2 regions of the Bartonella sp. bp_1 genome follow, and region 2 is predicted to be linked to the other one. Evidence: predicted binding sites of a transcription regulator. Region 2 holds the regulator's gene; the other holds the start of a gene.
What was found. The regulator LexA, encoded in region 2, represses DNA repair genes until DNA is damaged. The targets are predictions, from matches to a motif close to TGTTCNNNNTGTGTTCNG.
Positions count from the first base shown of each region.

Region 1 (9,982 bases), 190 kb from region 2:
ATCGGCTGAAGACCAGACAGTGCCAACACGGATTGCTCCATCCATTACGATTGATACAAAAGGTAATGTTGTACGAGACAGCCGGGTAAAAACCGCGCAGAATGATGATAATCTGACAGTTCCCGAGGGAAGTACGCCGTCAAACCAATCTGCTGATACAGATAATGATGTTATTTCCAACGAGATAAAAAATGCACCAGTTGAGGATTTGCCGCAACCGGCTTGGGCAACGCCACAAAATAATGATGCAGGAAGTATGCAAAATACCGCGGCACAACCGCAGCCCCAATCGCAAACATCAACACCTGCAGCACAACAAGCTCCTCAGGCACAAACCCCAGTTGCTGCTCCTGCACCGACTGCAAAACCGACACAGACGGCTGCCCAGCCTGCCAACACCACTACACCACCGCCAGCAGGCAGCTATTATGTACAAATTGCCTCTAATCCATCACAAGAGCTGGCTCAAAGTGCAGTGACATCAGCAAAAAGCCGTTATGGTGCTATTATTGGAAATCTTCCTATCAATGTTACAGCAGCCAACATCCCCAATCGCGGCACCTATTACCGTGTACGCATACAAGCAGGCAGCCGTGAAGATGCTACATCCCTATGCGAACGTTACAAGCAGGCAGGTGGCAGCTGTTTTGTCGGCCGTTAATTCTCTATAGCTAATCTATCACACTCACTTTAGTGGTGTGATATTTCCATTGCTAGTTCTACATTTTTGGTCTTAATGTTACCCCATGCAACCCGAAAATTATCAAACACGCGATAAGCTGAATATAAAATTCTTGCCCACTGCGCCTATCGCGGCTATCGAGTGGCGCATTGAAGACGGTTTGACACCTTATGATAGGGCGCTTAAATTCATGGAAGAGCGGGTTGAAAAAATACGCCGCGGTGAAGCTGGCGAACTGATCTGGCTGGTTGAGCACCCCCCTCTTTATACTGCTGGTACAAGTGCACAGATGTCCGATCTGTTGGAGCCTGACCGTTTTCCGGTTTTCAATGCCGGACGTGGCGGCGAATTCACATATCACGGCCCCGGCCAACGTGTTGTCTATGTCATGATGGACCTGAAAAAAAGGCGGGAAGATATTCGTGCCTTTGTTGCCGCTCTCGAAGAATGGATCATTCGCACAATTGCAACATTCAACATCAAAGGTGAGCGACGTGAGGACCGTGTCGGTGTATGGGTTTCTCGTCCTGAAAAGCCGCTTCTTCCAAACGGCGAGATTGCGGAAGACAAAATAGCCGCAATTGGAATCCGCATCCGTAAATGGGTCAGTTTTCATGGTTTTGCTATCAATGTAGAACCGGATTTATCCCACTATAATGGTATTGTCCCCTGTGGTATTGCGGACTATGGCGTAACAAGTCTTGTTGATTTGGGACTTCCTGTAACAATAGACGACTTGGATATTGCGCTTAAAAAAACCTTCACGCCTATATTCGGAGAGTAAGAGTGCAATCAACGCCCGGTTCTTCATCCTGCAAACAGACAATATTCGGCGATATACGCTTTGTACGTCTGGTTTCAGGTAGTCTACTGCTTTTCTACTTTCCTATCTTGCTTAATCCTTATTATTATCGTGACGATTATCGACGCGCTATAAGCGAACAGCCCGGCTATAGCTGGCTAGGACGCCCTATCGGTGATATGGCAGCCTATCTCTTCAGTTCCAATTGGCAATATATGCCTGATTCATCACCATTATTTCTGATTATAGCGCTTTCTATTACCGGTGCGACGATACTATACGCACTTAAATTACGTGCCATTCCCTTTAATGCCCAAAATAGCCTTGTTGTAACCGCCTTTATTTTTAATCCCATCTATATCCAGTGCCTGCTATACCGCTTTGACTGCCTGACAATGTCAATAGGCTATGGGCTAGCAATTTTAGGATGGGCCGTTCTCAACCGCTCCGCAATAACTGCAATCACATTATGGGTTCTTTCGATGATGGCGTATCAAACCTTCATCAACATCGCCATCATGCTAATCCTCATGGAAGCAGCCTACGCATTATACCATGGACAAAATATAAAACGTTTTATGGTGCAGACGGGACGCCATCTATTATATATTATTATTGCGCTGGTCATCTATTTCATTATCAGCAAATTTTTCCTGACATCCAACGCTGCCGCACGTAGCGATTTACCAGCCCATGCAGGTGAATATTTTATAGCAATAATGCGCCGTATAGAAGCAGCTTATTCACGCTATTTCGGTGCCTTGTCGATGAGTGGAAAGATATTCTACGCTTTTGTTATCATTGTCGCCTTTATCGAAATCCACCTGCATATCTACCGATCAACGTCCTATTCCTTGCGTATTGTCCGTTCAACACTGTGTAGCTTTTTTGTCGTTTTTTTTATCGCCTTTTCACTTGGCATCATGATCCCCATTGCAAGTGAAAACCTGATTATGCCGCGTACCATTGTCGCAGCGGGAACATTTTCATGTATCTTAGTATATCTGGCATGGAAGTTTTTTAACAGATTCAATCATCTAGCAGCATGGTGCATTATACTTCTTTTTTTGCTAGCCCCATTAAGCTTCAGCTATATTGTGAACAGAGATGTCAGCAAACAACACCATTACACCCAATTTATTGTTGAACAGCTGGCCATGGACCTCGGTAATATGGATCAAGGCCATAATATCATTGTAAAAGGACGCCTACCGTTTTCTCCCTTGGTAAAAAACGATATCAACCATATGCGTCTGGCACGCCATATCGTCCCGCCTGCTGATGGCTGGATTATTTCTTCATGGCTTCAAGTATATGACATCACCCAATTGGATGAAAACACAACATCGGAAAAAATCGATACCTTAATGACGCATATATGCGAGAAACGATTGGCCCCTATTATCCAGCGTAAAAATTATTCAATCTATGAAGACAACACTATATATTTTGTATGGCTTGTAGAAAATAATGCAGAAAGCAAGAACAAGGCCTGTAAAAAAGATATAAAGACAGACGATGAGACCGATTAGACACGTCGCATCAAAATACAGTTCTTTTTTTTGGTTTTGTGCTTCTGGCGCAATAGCTCTGATTGTTGACTTCGTGTGTTTTATACTTTTTCAGAAAACTATCGGCAACATATGGATCGACCGTGCCTTGGCATTCCTATGTGCGGCTACCTTTACATGGCATTTCAACAGACGTGTGACCTTTAGAAAACGCAAGGCAAAATATTTATCAATCAAGGGTTGGGGTATCTATGTAGGCCTAGCCATAATCGGCTTCATTTTTAATTATTCTGCAAGCATGTTTGTCATGACACGTTTTGAATCCCCCTCACCCAGCGTTGCTTTTTTATCTTTATCATGTGGATCACTCGCCGGGCTTTTTTTTAATTTTATCAGCAATAATTTTTGGTTTTTTACAGGAAAAAAAGATTAAATATTACAATCCCAACACTATGTTTTTGCGCTGTAAAATCTCAAGTAACACATCACTTTGCAATAAGTCCAATTCAGCCTTACGCTCTTTAGTCGAATGGGCTGAAACATAGCGACTATCCTTATAATAGACTTCTGAGAAATCAGCACAAACCAACGGATGCATCATGATCTCAATCACGGCATCTTTATTGCCGACATTGGCTATAACTGCCGCCAAAGCCTTTTCAATATGCTCCATTGTCATGGCACAACTTGCTGTACTGCCAACAAAATAATCTGCCGTTGCAATGCCTTTGGAAGCTAACAAGGTTTTCATCGGGCGCGCCCAATAAGAAAGCAAATTACGCCTAAGCATCCCTGAAACCTTTTGTTTAAAGGCTCCTTCCCACGAATAGGCGATTTCAAGAGGCGTACGCACATAAGACACTTTATACCGCGTGAAAATTTCAGTCATAACTGAATGGAGCTGAGGAAGAACATGGACATGGAGATGTCCATCAAGGCGTAAGGGCCGCTCTGGAAACATCATCAAAACGGCGTCAATCTGCGCACAGAATTCATTCAGAACCCATCTCCGCACAGACTCACCACCTGTGGTAAGTTTCCATATCAAGCGTCCCAATGTCAGATGGAAAAAACCGTCTTGTGTCACCAGTCCGACTGCTTCTCCGCCTGTTGTCAAAGCCTTACCTTCAAGTAGATTGAGATGAACGCCAACATGGCATGACGGATAAGTATGCAATTGTTCAAATGATGTAACATCAGCCCCACCCGGCATCAACGAGGTTGATTGTATTCGTCCCGCTTTAACAGCAGCCAATATTCCCTTGGAACAGCCCTGATCCAGCCCAAAGTCATCCGCATGGAAAAAGCAGCGCAAGCTCATCGCCGTTTCTCTTTTGACGATCCTTTATCCTGATCAAGCCGTGTCTCTATAATAAAACGAGGACGCGATTTGATCTCGTAAAAAATCTGTCGGATATAAATGGATAAAAGGCATAGGGAAGACAATATCGCAATGCCTGTAATCAAGACAACGAAAACAAGCGTCGAAAACCCGCTGACTGATAGGCCCATTATTTTCGAGATAAGCGCGTCCCCTGCAACAATAAAGGCAAAAATAGCAAACAAGCCAAGCATAACCCAGATCAGCATCAAAGGCTTTGCTGAAAAACCGGTAAGGGAATCCAGCCCTAAGCGTATCTTTTTGAAAAAAGACCAACCACTTGTTCCATCAAGACGATCCACCGGAGTGAAACTGATCGTTTCTTGCTTAAAGCCTAACCAATGGACGACACCACGATAAAAAAACAGTTTTTCAGGCATGGCGCGCAAAATATCAGCAACCCTGCGATCCAACAGGATAAAATCACTTGCCGTTGAAATATCGGTATCTGTCACCCATTTGAATAATTTATAGAATCCGCGCGCCATCAATCGGTCAAAGAAACTTTCTTTCTGTCTTTCCAGCTTAACGCCTATAACAATATCCGCGCCATTCATCCATTTTTGCACCATCTCACCAATAAGCTGCGGTGGATGTTGCAAGTCACAATCAATTGTTACCAAGGCATCTCCGCTGGCAGCTGCAATCCCTGCAGCAATGGCACCCTCCTTACCAAAATTTTTCGCAAGCTTGATGCCAATAACATGGGATTTCTTGCTATTTTCATCAACAATATTGCGCCAGCTATTATCGCGAGAACCATCATCAACCAATATAATCTCATATTGATAATCGAGCCCGGAAAACACATCGCCAACTGCAGCAATAAATTTGGCAATATTTTTGCCCTCATTATAAACCGGTGCGATAATCGATATTTTTTTCATAATTTCTATCTGCCTGTTTATGATCTTTTGACATGAAATGGTTATGAAGAAAAGCCCTGTGAACAGAGTAAGAACAAGCTCGCAATCCACAGGCTGACATGACATTATAGCGATGATTCTTTATAAACCTGTCAGCAATCAACAACTGTAAGAAAACAACCTCCCTATGGATGATAATGAAACCGATCTGTTTGACGTTCTAAGTAATACACAGGCGCGTGCCCGTCAGACAGAACCCAGCCAGATACAACCCCAGAACAAGCAGGCACCCGTTCCACCTGCCGTCACACCGATGCCTGCCGCACCGGCCAGCACAACATCTTCAAGCAAGGCCGAAGAAGCCTATGATGCATCGGCCATCCGTGTACTGGAAGGACTGGAACCGGTTCGTTTGCGTCCCGGCATGTATATTGGCGGTACAGATTCCAAGGCTTTACACCATCTTTTTGCCGAAGTGATCGACAATGCCATGGATGAGGCTGTTGCCGGACATGCCAACTTTATCGAGGTTAATCTTGATGCAGACGGCTATTTAACAGTTTCAGATAATGGTCGTGGTATTCCGGTTGAAAACCATCCGCAAATGCCGGATAAGTCGACGCTAGAAGTCATTATGACCCAGCTTCATGCCGGTGGTAAATTCGACGGTAAAGCCTATGAAACATCGGGCGGGCTGCATGGTGTCGGTATTTCTGTCGTCAATGCGCTTGCCGATGATCTTGAGGTTGAAGTTGCTCGTGGTAAAAAACTCTATCGGCAACAATTTTCTCGCGGCGTACCACTCGGCCCCTTGCAAGAGCTCGGCGATATCCATAACCGCCGCGGCACACGCGTACGATTTCACCCCGATGCCGATATTTTTGGTCCACGTGCCGCGTTCGAACCAGATCGCATTTATAAAATGGCGCGCTCCAAAGCCTATCTTTTTGGCGGCGTTGAAATTCGCTGGAGTTGTGATCCTTCAAAACTTGATCCCAATAAGGATATTCCTGAAAAGGCTGTCTTCCATTTTCCGGGTGGATTAAAGGACTTTCTCACCTCTTCATTAGGGCCTGAACAGCGTATTACGGCTGAAGTTTTTGCCGGAAAAACCCAAGACCGCGGCGGCCACGGCTCGGTCGAATGGGCCGTTGCATGGTATGGTGGCGATGGTTTTGTCCATTCCTATTGTAATACAATTCCGACTGGCGAAGGTGGCACCCATGAAGCCGGCTTGCGTCAGGTGTTGATGCGTGGTCTCAAAGCCTATGGCGAGCTGATCAATAATAAACGTGCCAATATTATCACCACAGACGATGTGATGATCTCAGCCGCAGCCATGTTATCCGTCTTTATCCGCGAGCCCGAATTTGTCGGACAAACAAAAGACCGCCTGGCTACCGTCGAAGCACAACGCATCGTCGAAAACGCAGTCCGCGATCCGTTCGACCATTGGTTGGCCAATAGCCCGCAAGAAGCTTCGCGCCTGTTGGATTGGGTTATCGACCGTGCAGACGAGCGTCTGAAGCGCCGGCAGGAAAAGGAAATTACCCGTAAAACAGCCGTGCGCAAATTGCGTCTGCCCGGCAAACTTGCTGACTGCACACAAAATGCGGCGACCGGAGCAGAGCTTTTCATTGTCGAAGGGGATTCTGCTGGCGGTTCAGCCAAACAGGCGCGCAACCGTGCCAATCAGGCTATTCTACCGCTGCGGGGTAAAATATTGAATGTTGCCAGTGCCGGACGGGACAAACTGGTCGCTAACCAGCTGATTGGCGACCTCATACAGGCTTTAGGCTGTGGCACACGCTCCAAATACAAGGAAGATGATCTGCGTTATGACCGCATCATTATCATGACTGACGCCGACGTTGATGGCGCACATATTGCATCCTTGCTAATTACTTTCTTCTACCAAGAAATGCCCGATCTTATCCACGGCGGCCATCTTTATCTGGCCGTACCGCCACTTTACCGCATTGCACAAGGCGGCAAGGTTGCCTATGCCCGCGATGATGCACATAAAGACGAATTGCTCAAAACCGAATTTACCGGCCGCGGCAAAATTGAAATAGGCCGTTTCAAAGGTCTAGGCGAAATGCGTGCGGATCAATTGAAAGAAACAACCATGAACCCGAAGAAGCGCACGCTTTTGAAGGTCGAAATTGATCAGCTAAGCGATCAGGATACCCGCGAAACGGTTGATGATCTGATGGGAACAAGACCGGATGCACGATTCCGTTTTATTCAAGAAAATGCCGAATTCGCTCACGATCTGGATATCTGATCATTAAGTAGCTGCAGCATCAATAACCCGTATTTGCGGGGTAACACGGCCATTCCAAAAATTCAGTGTCAAATTACCCGCCAGATGGATGGCCTCTCCATTATGATCGGTTAAAAAATCACCCAATGGTGTTCCAACTGATCGGAATGCAATAGCTTTTATTTTTTGCCCCTGGCTATTAGCCATAGTCAGACTAAGATGTCCCTTACCGACTTCACGCAGATTGGTCAACCGATGATCCGGCAAAACCAGAACAGGCATCGGATTACCGGCACCATACGGCCCGGCTTTTTCAAGGCTTTCATAAAGCGAAACATTTGCCCCGCCTGCAGAGACAAGTCCATCAACAAACAATGTTGCTGTATGCCTGATTTTATCGACTGTCGAGCCTATTTTCTGCTCCATCCATTGACGAAAGGTATCAACCCTATAGTCTGCAATGGTAATACCCGCGGCCATGGCATGACCTCCGCCTTTCAACAATAAGCCATCCTCCACCCCTTGGCGAACAAGTGCACCTAAATCGATCCCCATGACAGAGCGCCCAGACCCCGTACCGCTTCCATCACTCTTCAACGCAATTGCAAAAGCAGGACACTGGAAACGTTCCTTCAAGCGGGCAGCCAACAGGCCAACAATACCCGGATGCCAATCCGCACTTGCCACAACAATCACAGACGGTGTCTCTCCCGTCATCAAAAGTGGCAGTAAACTTGCTTCGGCCTGCTCCAATTGTTCACTTTCCATAGCCTGACGCATTTCATTAAGGTCATTTAACTGTTCCGCAATCTGATCCGCTTCATCAGAATCATCGATGGATAGCAGTTTGGCACCAAGAGCCTGGTCACCTATACGGCCACCTGCATTGATCCGCGGACCGATAACAAATCCGAAATGGAAAGTATTAAGAGGTTCACCAATACGCGCTACTTTTGCCAACGCAGCAATCCCCTTGTTTTGCAATGTCCGTCCAACCTGTAAACCTTTAACAACAAAAGCACGATTAACACCGATAAGCGGTACAACATCACAAACAGTCGCCAGTGCCACCAGATCCAAATAAGAAAGAAGATCCGGCAAAGGACCTACCTCCTTACCCCGTAATTGCCGGCATATCTGCGCCAACGCCATAAAGACCACGCCAGCAGCGCAAAGATGTCCCTGCCCTGATAAATCATCGGGGCGATTGGGATTAACCAATGCATTGGCCTTATCATGGATCGCATCCATCTGATGATGATCCAGTACCACAACATCACCACCCGCATTACGGGCCGCCGCAATTGCCTCAGGACTATTCGCGCCGCAATCCACCGTGATGATAAGCGAAGCACCATCCTCAACCAGCATGCGCATGGCATTTTCATTCGGACCATAGCCTTCAACCATACGATCCGGAATATAAATAGGACAGGAAATACCGAAATGCCGTAGAAAGCGGGCCATAATAGCTGATGAACATGCGCCATCAACATCATAGTCACCAAAAATTGCTATCTTTTCCCGCGATTGGATCGCCTGGGCAATACGATTTGCCGCCTTATCCATATCTGTAAAGACCAGCGGATCAGGCATTAGATTTTTTAAAGTCGGATCAAGATAGGAAAGCGCATCATATTCATCAATACCACGAGCAGAAAGAACAGAAGCAACAAGATCGGAAAGTCCGAATTTCTGAGAAATCGCCAAGGCATTATTGCGCTGCTGAACATCCAGCCTACTAAGCCAGCTTTGCCCTGATGCCGATTTTTCAACATTTAAAAGATACTTCTGATCAATACTTTGTGCCATATCTCATCTTATCCCAATCCCCTCCACCAAAAACAGGAAAAAATACATAACAATAAAAAAGCCCGATAAATCGGGCTTTTTTAACCAATATACAGACAACCTGCATCAATCAAACTTGGCTATATCCTGATGGCGCGCACGAATATTACGCACCGTACCTGTATGTGAGCGCATGACAATCGTATCGGTCTGGATATAGTTACGGGCAAACTTAACCCCCATAAGCATATTGCCATCAGTCACGCCGGTTGCAGCAAACAACACATCGCCACGGGCCATTTCACTCATGTCATAAACTTTTTTAGGGTCAGACACCCCCATTTTGGCAGCACGGGCAATCTTTTCTTCCGTATTGAGCTGCAAGCGGCCCTGCATCTGACCGCCGATACAACGAAGCGCTGCCGCTGCCAACACACCTTCAGGCGCACCACCGATACCGATATAGATATCAATACCGGTTTCATCCGGATCTGTTGTATGGATAACACCGGCCACATCGCCATCACCAATCAAACGGATTGATGCACCAGTCGCCCGAACCTCATCAATCAGCTTGGCGTGACGTGGACGATCCATGATACAAGCGGTGATCTGATTGACCGCAACACCTTTGGCTTTGGCCAATGCGTGAATATTATCAGCAGGCGCCGCATCAATATCAA
Region 1 covers NZ_CM147851.1:1,064,328-1,074,309, forward strand. The annotation lists gene ACYZ97_RS05250 (SPOR domain-containing protein) at 1-661, shown strand, start outside; gene lipB (lipoyl(octanoyl) transferase LipB) at 747-1,466, shown strand; gene ACYZ97_RS05260 (glucosyltransferase domain-containing protein) at 1,469-3,016, shown strand; gene ACYZ97_RS05265 (GtrA family protein) at 3,003-3,428, shown strand; gene ACYZ97_RS05270 (carbohydrate deacetylase) at 3,432-4,316, opposite strand; gene ACYZ97_RS05275 (glycosyltransferase family 2 protein) at 4,313-5,263, opposite strand; gene parE (DNA topoisomerase IV subunit B) at 5,430-7,529, shown strand; gene recJ (single-stranded-DNA-specific exonuclease RecJ) at 7,533-9,320, opposite strand; gene glpX (class II fructose-bisphosphatase) at 9,426-9,982, opposite strand, start outside.
Region 1: parE (DNA topoisomerase IV subunit B) is a predicted target of LexA. The motif match lies at 5,322-5,339, and genes of this name have one in related genera.

Region 2 (9,982 bases):
CTTTACGCTGGAGTGTTGCATCCGACGTTAGAAGAAAATTCTTTGCAACCTGCTGCGTGATTGTAGAGGCCCCTTCAGGACGACGCCCCGATCCGAAATTGCGCACATTATTGACAATAGCACGTGCAAGCCCTTCAGGGTCCAACCCGTAATGCTTATAAAAGTTCTTATCTTCAGCAGAGATAAAGGCTTCCTTTACCTGATCAGGTACCGATTGGATTGGAATATAAAGACGTCTATTGGTTGCAAATTCAGCCATTAATCCGCCATCAGCCGCATGGATGCGGGTCATGACCGGTGGTTCATATTTTTCAAGAACTTCATAATCGGGAAGATTACGACTATTGTCCTGAGCGTGAGCCATAGAAGCCAGCGTAAGTAAAGCGGTAGACGCCATTCCCAGACTAACAATACTTTTAAAAAATTTAATCATATTAACAGGTCGCCACTTTATTTCCGCTCTACCGCATACACATACTCCACTGGCGATAATCATCCTTCAGTGAATTTGCAAGCGCCTTATCGTTTAACTTATTGTCATTCTTATGACCATAAAAATCATTTTTGCCTTATATAGGCGTTATTAACAGGCTATCAATCTCTTTTGATCCTGCCAGCCCTGTAATCGGCGAAACTACGAACAGACGAAGCAATGGATGCCGCCATTTTTTTCCGCCATTGCGGATTCGTTATCAACTTTTCATCCTCATTATTCGACAAATATCCAATTTCAATTAAAACAGAAGGAACATCTGGAGCTTTTAACACCTGAAAACCGGCATAACGATGCGGATTATTAATCAACAATATATTGTTATTTTTAAAATTCGAAATCAGGCTATCGGCAAAATTGACAGAAAAACTGTGGGTTTCACGTCGGGTTAGATCAATCAGTATATCAGCTATTTCAGGCTGTTCATCCGGCGGCAATCCATCAAGAAGATCTGCCTTGTTTTCTCGTTCGGCCAATAATTTGGATATATCATCGGATGCTTTGTCAGAAAGAGTATAAACGGTGGCGCCGCGTAAATCACGCACATTAATTGTATCTGCATGAATAGAAATAAAAAGATCGGCACCATAGGCACGCGCTTTCTGGACGCGCTCATTAAGCCTCAGAAATACATCACTATCACGTGTTAAAAACACATCCAGCCCGGAAGTTCGCTCCAATTCATCACGTAGTGATCTGGCAAAAGCCAGCGTTACGTTTTTTTCCAGTATATCGCTTAGCCCCTTGGCACCGCTGTCAATGCCACCATGGCCTGCATCAATGACAACACGGAAATCATTGGCTCCCTTTTGTCTGGTAGTATCATCATTTTGTAAAAATGATTTTTGATATTGCCTGACTGCTTTATCAAAGGATGCGCGATCCGTTTTTTCTATATCTATAATCAGTTGCCATAAACCACCGTCCAAAGCCCCAATCCTGGCATTATCAATATTGATATAACGATTGGCGTGTAAAATAATGCGCGAGCTGGCATTTCCCGTAGCGCCATATCGTACGGCATTAATCAAGCCATGCGTTGCAACAGTTTCAGCCGGATTAACAAACTCCATAGCATCCATATCAATAACAATCCGTGTCGGATTTTTAAGAAGCTGGATCCTATAATCAGGTCTCTGATTGAAAACCGTAACAATCCGTAGCCGATTATCGTCGCCAACAATACGAAGACTGATCATTTTCAAATGATCATTGTTTTTTTCTTGAGCATCCAAAGACGTCACAAAAAAGGCGCCTAAACCAACCAATAAAAGGCAACAAAGAGTGATAAAACGTTTTATCAAAACCATTTTTTCCGCCAAAGCATCACACCGAAAAGGCTCTGTCCAAATATTGCTACTTGTCATAAGCATAATATGCCAATAAAAGCGTATCGTGGTGAATTGGTCATCGAATCGAATGTCTTATAGTACATTCTTCCCTTGCCCATCAACCTCTAGCGGCGCAGGCATCGGCGAACAAGGTTTATTTTACCTATCGTTTCCGCAGATGACCGCGCTTTTGAATAAAGTTTCGTGATCCGGCATAACCGGATTTGAGAAAAACCGTTTTGTGGAGACAGCGCAGGATTATGTCTTTTCCGGCTATATCGATATACAGCTCTCATTTGGCTGCGATCACCGCGAACTTACCGCGCTCTTTATCTATTTTTTCTGCAAAACAGCCATTTAACGGCAGACATCGCGCCATTTCAAACAGCTTTGATCATACAAAGCCTTTGCTTGCTTTATCGCGCGTCGCCTTCAGGATTATTTACAATGTCAAACAAAATGCTTATCGACGCCTCCCACCAGGAGGAAACACGGGTTGTTGTTGTTCGTGGAAACCGAATTGAAGAATTCGATTTTGAATCTCAGCACAAAAAACAGTTAAAGGGAAATATCTATCTAGCCCGCGTCACAAGGGTAGAGCCTTCTTTGCAGGCTGCTTTTGTCGAATATGGTGGCAACCGTCATGGTTTTTTAGCTTTTTCCGAAATCCATCCCGACTATTATCAAATTCCGGTTGCCGATCGTCAGGCTCTTATTGAAGCTGAGGAACAGGCCGCTATTGAAGATAATGAAGAAGATGACCTGATCGCTGAAAAAAGCGCTAAAAAGAAACGCGGGCGTCAACCCAAGAAAGCAACAATAGCAGAAGACGTAGAAACCGATACGCTCCATGAAGATGCAGAATCTGTTGACGTTGAGCCTGATGAGGACAACGAAAATAGTGAAGACAGCATTGAATCAGTCGGCGCCGGTGATGCGATGGAAGAAGTGCCGACACAACGATTCCAGCGCAAGCAATATAAGATACAAGAAGTTATTAAGCGCCGCCAGATTTTGCTAATCCAGGTAGTCAAGGAAGAACGTGGCAATAAAGGTGCGGCGCTTACAACCTATCTGTCGCTGGCCGGACGCTATTCCGTACTTATGCCCAATACAGCTCGTGGTGGCGGTATTTCACGAAAAATTACTAATGTACAGGATCGCAAGCGCCTTAAAGATATTGTCAAGGAACTTGAAGTCCCCAAAGGCATGGGCGTTATTTTGCGTACAGCCGGTGCCAATCGTACTAAGGTCGAGGTTAAACGCGATTATGAATATCTAATGCGTTTATGGGAAAATGTTCGCAATCTGACACTTCAATCGACGGCACCTGCCCTTGTCTATGAAGAAGGTAGCCTGATCAAGCGATCGATCCGCGATCTTTATAATAAAGATATTAGCGAAATTCTTGTAGCCGGAGATGAAGGCTATCGCGAAGCTAAAGATTTCATGCGCATGCTTATGCCAAGCCATGCAAAAGTTGTTCAGCCCTATCGTGATCCCTACCCTATTTTTGCCCGTAATGGCATCGAAACACAGCTAGATAAAATGTTGCAGCCGCAAGTCACATTGAAATCTGGCGGTTATCTTGTCATCAATCAGACTGAAGCACTTGTCGCAATCGACGTTAACTCTGGTCGCTCGACAAAAGAACATTCAATTGAGGAAACAGCCTATCAGACCAACATAGAAGCGGCAGAAGAGGTTGCCCGTCAATTACGCTTGCGCGATTTGGCCGGTCTCGTTGTTATCGACTTCATTGATATGGATGAGAAACGCAATATTCGTGCTGTTGAAAAACGGTTGAAAGATTGCCTAAAAGATGACCGCGCCCGTATTCAGGTCGGTCGTATTTCCCATTTTGGTCTTATGGAAATGAGCCGGCAGCGCATTCGGGCTTCCGTTCTTGAAAGCACAACCCAGCCCTGCACCCACTGTGGCGGTACCGGGCATGTGCGTTCAGATTCTTCACTGGCCCTTCATGTCGTTCGTACGATTGAAGAATACCTTCTACGCAATGGCCATTTTGACATTACGGTCCGTACACCTGTTTCTACCGCTCTTTATGTTCTCAATCATAAGAGAACAGTCCTAGCGGATCTGGAAAAACGTTTTGGTCTTGTTATCAACTTCGAAACAGATGAAAGCGTTGGAAACCAGCATCTTATTATCATCAAGGGGGCTGAGGCAACCGGCACGCCCGCTGCACCAATCCAGCTTCTGCCGGTTGAAGAAGAAGACCCAATCGAGGATATCACTTTCGAGGACGAAGAAGAAAACAACGAACAGACAGAATCACATCGTCCGTCGAGAAACCGCCGTCGCCGTGGACAACGTGGCGAGCGCCATTCTGATAATGAAAACGGGCACAACCAGAATATTGAATCATCTGACAGTGAACGTGAAGAGGACCGCCGCCGCCGTCGTCGTCGTGGACGTCGCGGTGGACGCCGCAATCGGGATGGTGAATTTGATCGTCGTCGTCTTCCCTATGCAGAACCAGTCGGTGCATTTGCCGAACAGGCTCTGCGTGAAGTACGCGAAGCACGTCGCCGCCGTCATGCACCAGCAGCTGAGCCTGTCGGCAACCTTGATACATTTATTGCACCTGACCAAGTTTCTGAGCCTAAGACACAAACAAAGGCCAAGAAATCACGTCGCAACAACAAGACAGCACCATCGACACAAGAGATAGTCGACATTGCTGTTGCAGAAACACCTATAGAAAACATCAGTGAAGAAGCGCCTAAAAAACGTGGCCGCAAAAAAGCTGCACCCAAGCAGGCAGAAGTCACAATTGAAGTAGAATCTGATATTAAAGAAATTGAAGAATCTGCCAAGAAAACAAAAAAAGCAGTAATTAGACGCAGTAAAAAAGCAGCTAACGAGACAATAAAAGATCAAGAGCCTGCAACTAACTCAACAATTGATCCTCCCAAGAAGACTACGCGCACCAAAAAAGCTGCATCTAAAAAGACAACAGAAGAAGCTATAAGCGAACCCGTTGTCACATCTTCAAACACCGAACCGGAGGCCGAAAAGCCCAAGCGTGCCGGCTGGTGGCAAAGAAAAAGCTTTTTCTAATAAGTCTAAAAATATGAATAGAGAGACCTTGGGTCTCTCTATTCATTATCAAATATCCCATTTAAAATTAATTTTTTTGAAACCCTTGCAGAACAATAATGGAACATATAGTGTATGTTCTTGTTTTGTTTTCATTGATTCTGTTGGGGACCATTATGCTGACACGCAAACAACATGAGCTTTTGTTGTTCATTCATGACCGCATGAAAGAGACGGGCATTCCCCCTTCTTTCGATGAAATGAAAGAAGCTCTTGATTTGGCTTCAAAGTCAGGCATTCATCGCTTGATTACTGCTTTGGAAGAGCGTGGCTTTATACGCCGTTTGCCTAATCGTGCTCGAGCATTGGAAGTTGTACGTCTTCCTGACTCCATTGCTCCAGGCTTGGCACCAGCTGGTGGTTTTCGTCCTAGTCTGGTTAAAAACACTGCACCTGCCCAAACCAAAATGGCAATGCCTACCGATATGGAAGAAGCTGCCAATGTCAATGTTCCCTTGATGGGACGCATTGCTGCAGGTGTTCCAATCTCAGCCATAGAACATCAAACAAATACACTTTCCCTACCTGCCGATATGATTGGTGGCGGTGAACATTATGCGCTTGAGGTTAAAGGCGATTCCATGATTGAAGCCGGTATTTTTGATGGTGATACCGTTATTATTAAAAAATCAGACACGGCAAGTCCAGGAGAAATTGTAGTAGCCCTTGTTGATGATGAAGAAGCAACATTGAAACGCTATCGTCGCAAAGGAGCGTCCATAGCACTAGAAGCCGCCAATCCTGCTTATGAAACGCGTATTTTTGGGCCAGACCGGATTCGCGTTCAAGGAAAACTTGTTGGCCTGATCCGACGTTATTAAGACTACTTTTATGACGATGGGCATTTATTGCTTGCCTGTTTCCTATGTGTTATGGGCAACAAACGAATTTTTCACTTGCCTAACCGGTTTCTATGTCAGGATAACTCATGCCTTCACCAAGAATAAGTTTTGTTTCATTGGGCTGCCCTAAAGCCCTGGTGGATTCCGAACGTATTATTACCAGCCTGCGTTCTGAAGGGTATGAAATATCCCGTAATCATGAAGGTGCGGATCTTGTGATCGTCAACACTTGCGGATTTCTCGATTCTGCCCGGGATGAATCATTGGCTAATATCGGTGAAGCCATCAAGGAAAATGGTAAAGTTATTGTAACAGGCTGCCTTGGTGCCGAGCCTGATATTATCCGTAAAGCACATCCCAGTGTTATGGCGATTACTGGCCCGCAAGCCTATGAAAGTGTGCTTAATGCAGTTCATGAAGCCGCGCCACCCATCCATGATCCGTTTGTCGACCTTGTGCCAGAACAAGGAATTCGCCTGACGCCCCGCCACTATGCCTATCTCAAGATTTCCGAAGGCTGTTCCAACAGCTGCAGTTTCTGTATTATTCCGCATCTTCGCGGCAATCTTGTATCTCGTCCGATCGCAGATGTATTACGCGAAGCAGAAAAACTCGCTAAGGCAGGTGTCAAAGAACTGCTTGTCATTTCACAGGATACAAGTGCTTATGGCGTTGACTTAAAATACGCTAGTAGCACGTTTAAAGATCGTGAAATACGTACTAAATTTCTAGATTTGGCTACAGAACTCGGTGAAATGGGCATATGGATTCGTATGCACTATGTCTACCCTTACCCGCATGTTGATGATGTTATTCCTTTAATGGCAGACGGCAAGATACTTCCTTATCTTGACATCCCCTTCCAGCATGCTTCACCAACAGTATTAAAAAACATGAAGCGTCCTGCCCATCAGGAAAAAACAAGCAGGCGCATTGAAAAATGGCGAGAAATCTGCCCAGATCTTGCTTTGCGCTCTACCTTCATTGTTGGCTTTCCCGGTGAAACAGATGATGATTTTGATATGTTGCTGCACTGGTTGAATGAAGCAAAAATCGAACGTGCAGGTTGTTTCAAATATGAACCTGTTCATGGTGCACCCTCCAACGCATTAGGATTGTTAGAGGTTCCAGATGACGTAAAGGAAATGCGTTGGCGCAAATTTATGGAAACCCAGCAAAAAGTTTCGGCCAAGCTACTCAGCAAAAAAGTTGGCAAACGACTGCCTGTCATCATCGACAAAGCCGATGGCACACAGGCAATCGGTCGCAGTAAATATGATGCACCTGAAATTGATGGCAATGTGCACATCACATCACGCCGTCCGCTGAGACAAGGGGACATCGTAACAGTAAAAATAGAAAAATCAGATGCTTATGACCTTTATGGTATAGCTGTATAAATAAAAGGAAAGACAATGACGATCACCAGACTTGAATCCAACAACCTTATGAGTGCAGTCGTTAGCTATAACAAGATGGCATTTTTAGCCGGACAAGTCGGGGAAAATGGTGGGGATATTACCAAACAAACACAGGACGCTCTGGCAGAAGTCGATCGCCTTTTAGCCAGTGTAAATAGCGATAAATCCATGATCCTCTCAGCGACAATCTGGCTGAGCGATATGAGATATTTCGAAGCAATGAATGCTGTATGGGAAAAATGGGTTGATCCTAACAATACGCCTGCACGCGCAACTGGCGAAGCCAAATTGGCGTCCCCTGATTATCTGGTTGAAATTATTGTAACGGCCGCCACACGCTAATAAAAATAAAACAACACGCTGGCCATAATCATTCTACATTATATGACAACCAAGGTGTTGCAGTTTTTGACATCATATCTGGATATCGGACAGAATGAGCGAACACGAAACGGTAAAACCGCAATTCTATTTGACGGCACCGCAACCGTGTCCTTATCTTGACGGGCATTTTGAACGGAAAGTGTTTACCCATCTTTCTGGTCCATTTGCCTGTGATATCGGCAACCTGCTCAATCAAGGTGGTTTCAGGAGATCCCAAAACATAGCTTATCGGCCAGTTTGTGAAAACTGTCAGGCATGCATATCCGTGAGGGTATGCGTTGCTTCCTTTTCCGCGGACAAATCAATGAAACGCATTGAAAAACGAAATCACAATATTCTCTCAAACCAGTGCCTTCCACTTGCAAACCCGGAACAATACATACTCTTTCAGGACTATCAGGACCATAGACACCCTAACGGGGGGATGGCCGATATGACAATGAAAGACTATCAAATGATGATCGAAGATACCCATGTAGATACAATGGTTATTGAATATCGCAATGATGATATGGGAGCGGCAAACGATTGCATGTCAAGCTCGCTAGTCGGCGTGGCCCTGACCGATGTTATCAGCGACGGGTTATCTATGGTCTATTCTTTTTATAGACCGTCTCTCTCTCAACGTTCACTTGGCACTTATATGATACTTGATCATATCAAGCGAGCACGAGATATGGGCCTCCCTTATCTCTATCTTGGCTATTGGGTCGAGGGGTCGCATAAGATGAATTATAAACAGCGCTTCAGACCACAAGAACGATTAATCAATGACCGATGGCAATATATAGAATAGCTGTCCTCCCCAACAGGGTTCTTTGTGCATTTACTTGCTTATCCATTGCGCGTATGTTCCCGAAAATTTTATGAATACATGCGTGAACCATGACCTCCATTATCAAGATATCAGATCAAAAACCTTTATTTGCCGGAACATCACGAGCTGTCTACGTACATCCTGACAATAAAAACCTGCTGATTAAAATACCGCTGCAAAAATGGATCAAAAAAATCTACGGCTATTCGACTGTAAAACGCTTATGGAAGGGACTTCATACCAATAGCACCAATATGGGTGAATATAGGGAATTTAAGAAATTCAAATCCCCTGAAGACCGTGCACATATTCTATCTATTATTGAATTGGCCCAAACAGATATGGGGCTGGGCATGGTCATGGAAGCAGAATGTGATGAAAATAACGGTTATGGCCATTCTATTGCGTATTATGCCGATAAAATTGACCTCTATATGGAGCAAATTGTCGATATTATCTCATGGGTGCGCCATACCCGCATCGTCGTGCATGATATGGATATGTCAAATGTTGTCTTGAGCTGGCGAACAGGTCAGCCGCGTCTGGTCCTTGTTGATGGGTTTGGAGAATCCGGCCTTATCAAGATAAGAACATTAAACCAGCATCGCAATCGGCTCAAAAACAATCAAGAAGTACGCTTTTTTCTTAAGCAACTCTACGGCGTAACAGGCAAACAGGAATTTTTGGATATGCGTGGTCCAGAAAAAACCGGATATGGAAAATAATAACAATGAATGCGTATCTTATCTGTTCAGGCGGCCTAGACTCAGTGACCCTTGCCTACCATCTCAAAGCCCGCAACGCACTTGGTGCAATTATCTCATTCAATTATGGACAAAAGCACAGCAAAGAAATGCAATACGCAAAGCTATGTGCGCAAAAACTTAGCGTTCCCTTTCATCTCATTGATATTTCAAATATTGGCAAAGCCCTTATCGGATCAGCCTTAACCGACAATATCGCAGTACCTGATGGCCATTATAGCGAAGAAACTATGAAGGTAACCGTTGTACCTAATCGGAACGCTGTATTTTTAACAATTGCTTATGCTATAGCGGCTGCAAACAAAGCGGACCATGTCGCCCTTGCTGTCCATGGCGGCGACCATTTTATCTATCCCGATTGTCGCCCCAACTTTATTTCGGCATTTGATGCAATGGAAAAACTATCACTCGACAATGCTGTCTCGCTCTATGCGCCTTATGTCGATAAAAACAAAACTGCCATTGTCCGTGACGGCAACGAAAATGGTGTTCCCTTTATCGAGACATGGTCTTGTTATAAGGGCGGAGAAAAACATTGCGGACGTTGTGGAACATGCGTTGAACGACGTGAAGCCTTTTTTCTTGCTGAAGTTGTCGATCCGACCGATTATGAAGATGAAGACTTCTGGCAAGAGACATTAAAAAAACATCAAGAAAGAGGCTGACGAATGAGTGAGAAATCCATCTATAACGGCTTGAAGCAGCTCGGCACAAAAACAGACTTACCGGCCTCTCCCAAAGAGGCCGTATTGGAAAAGGTTCCTAATCCGCAAGCCGATACAGCTTATTGTGTTCGCTTTACCGCAC
Region 2 covers NZ_CM147851.1:876,903-886,884, reverse strand. The annotation lists partial or broken gene ACYZ97_RS04395 (penicillin-binding protein 1A) at 1-334, opposite strand, end outside; gene ACYZ97_RS04390 (N-acetylmuramoyl-L-alanine amidase) at 595-1,737, opposite strand; gene ACYZ97_RS04385 (Rne/Rng family ribonuclease) at 2,272-4,908, shown strand; gene lexA (transcriptional repressor LexA) at 5,064-5,768, shown strand; gene rimO (30S ribosomal protein S12 methylthiotransferase RimO) at 5,876-7,189, shown strand; gene ACYZ97_RS04370 (RidA family protein) at 7,205-7,552, shown strand; gene ACYZ97_RS04365 (arginyltransferase) at 7,647-8,390, shown strand; gene ACYZ97_RS04360 (YrbL family protein) at 8,480-9,136, shown strand; gene queC (7-cyano-7-deazaguanine synthase QueC) at 9,142-9,840, shown strand; gene queF (preQ(1) synthase) at 9,844-9,982, shown strand, end outside.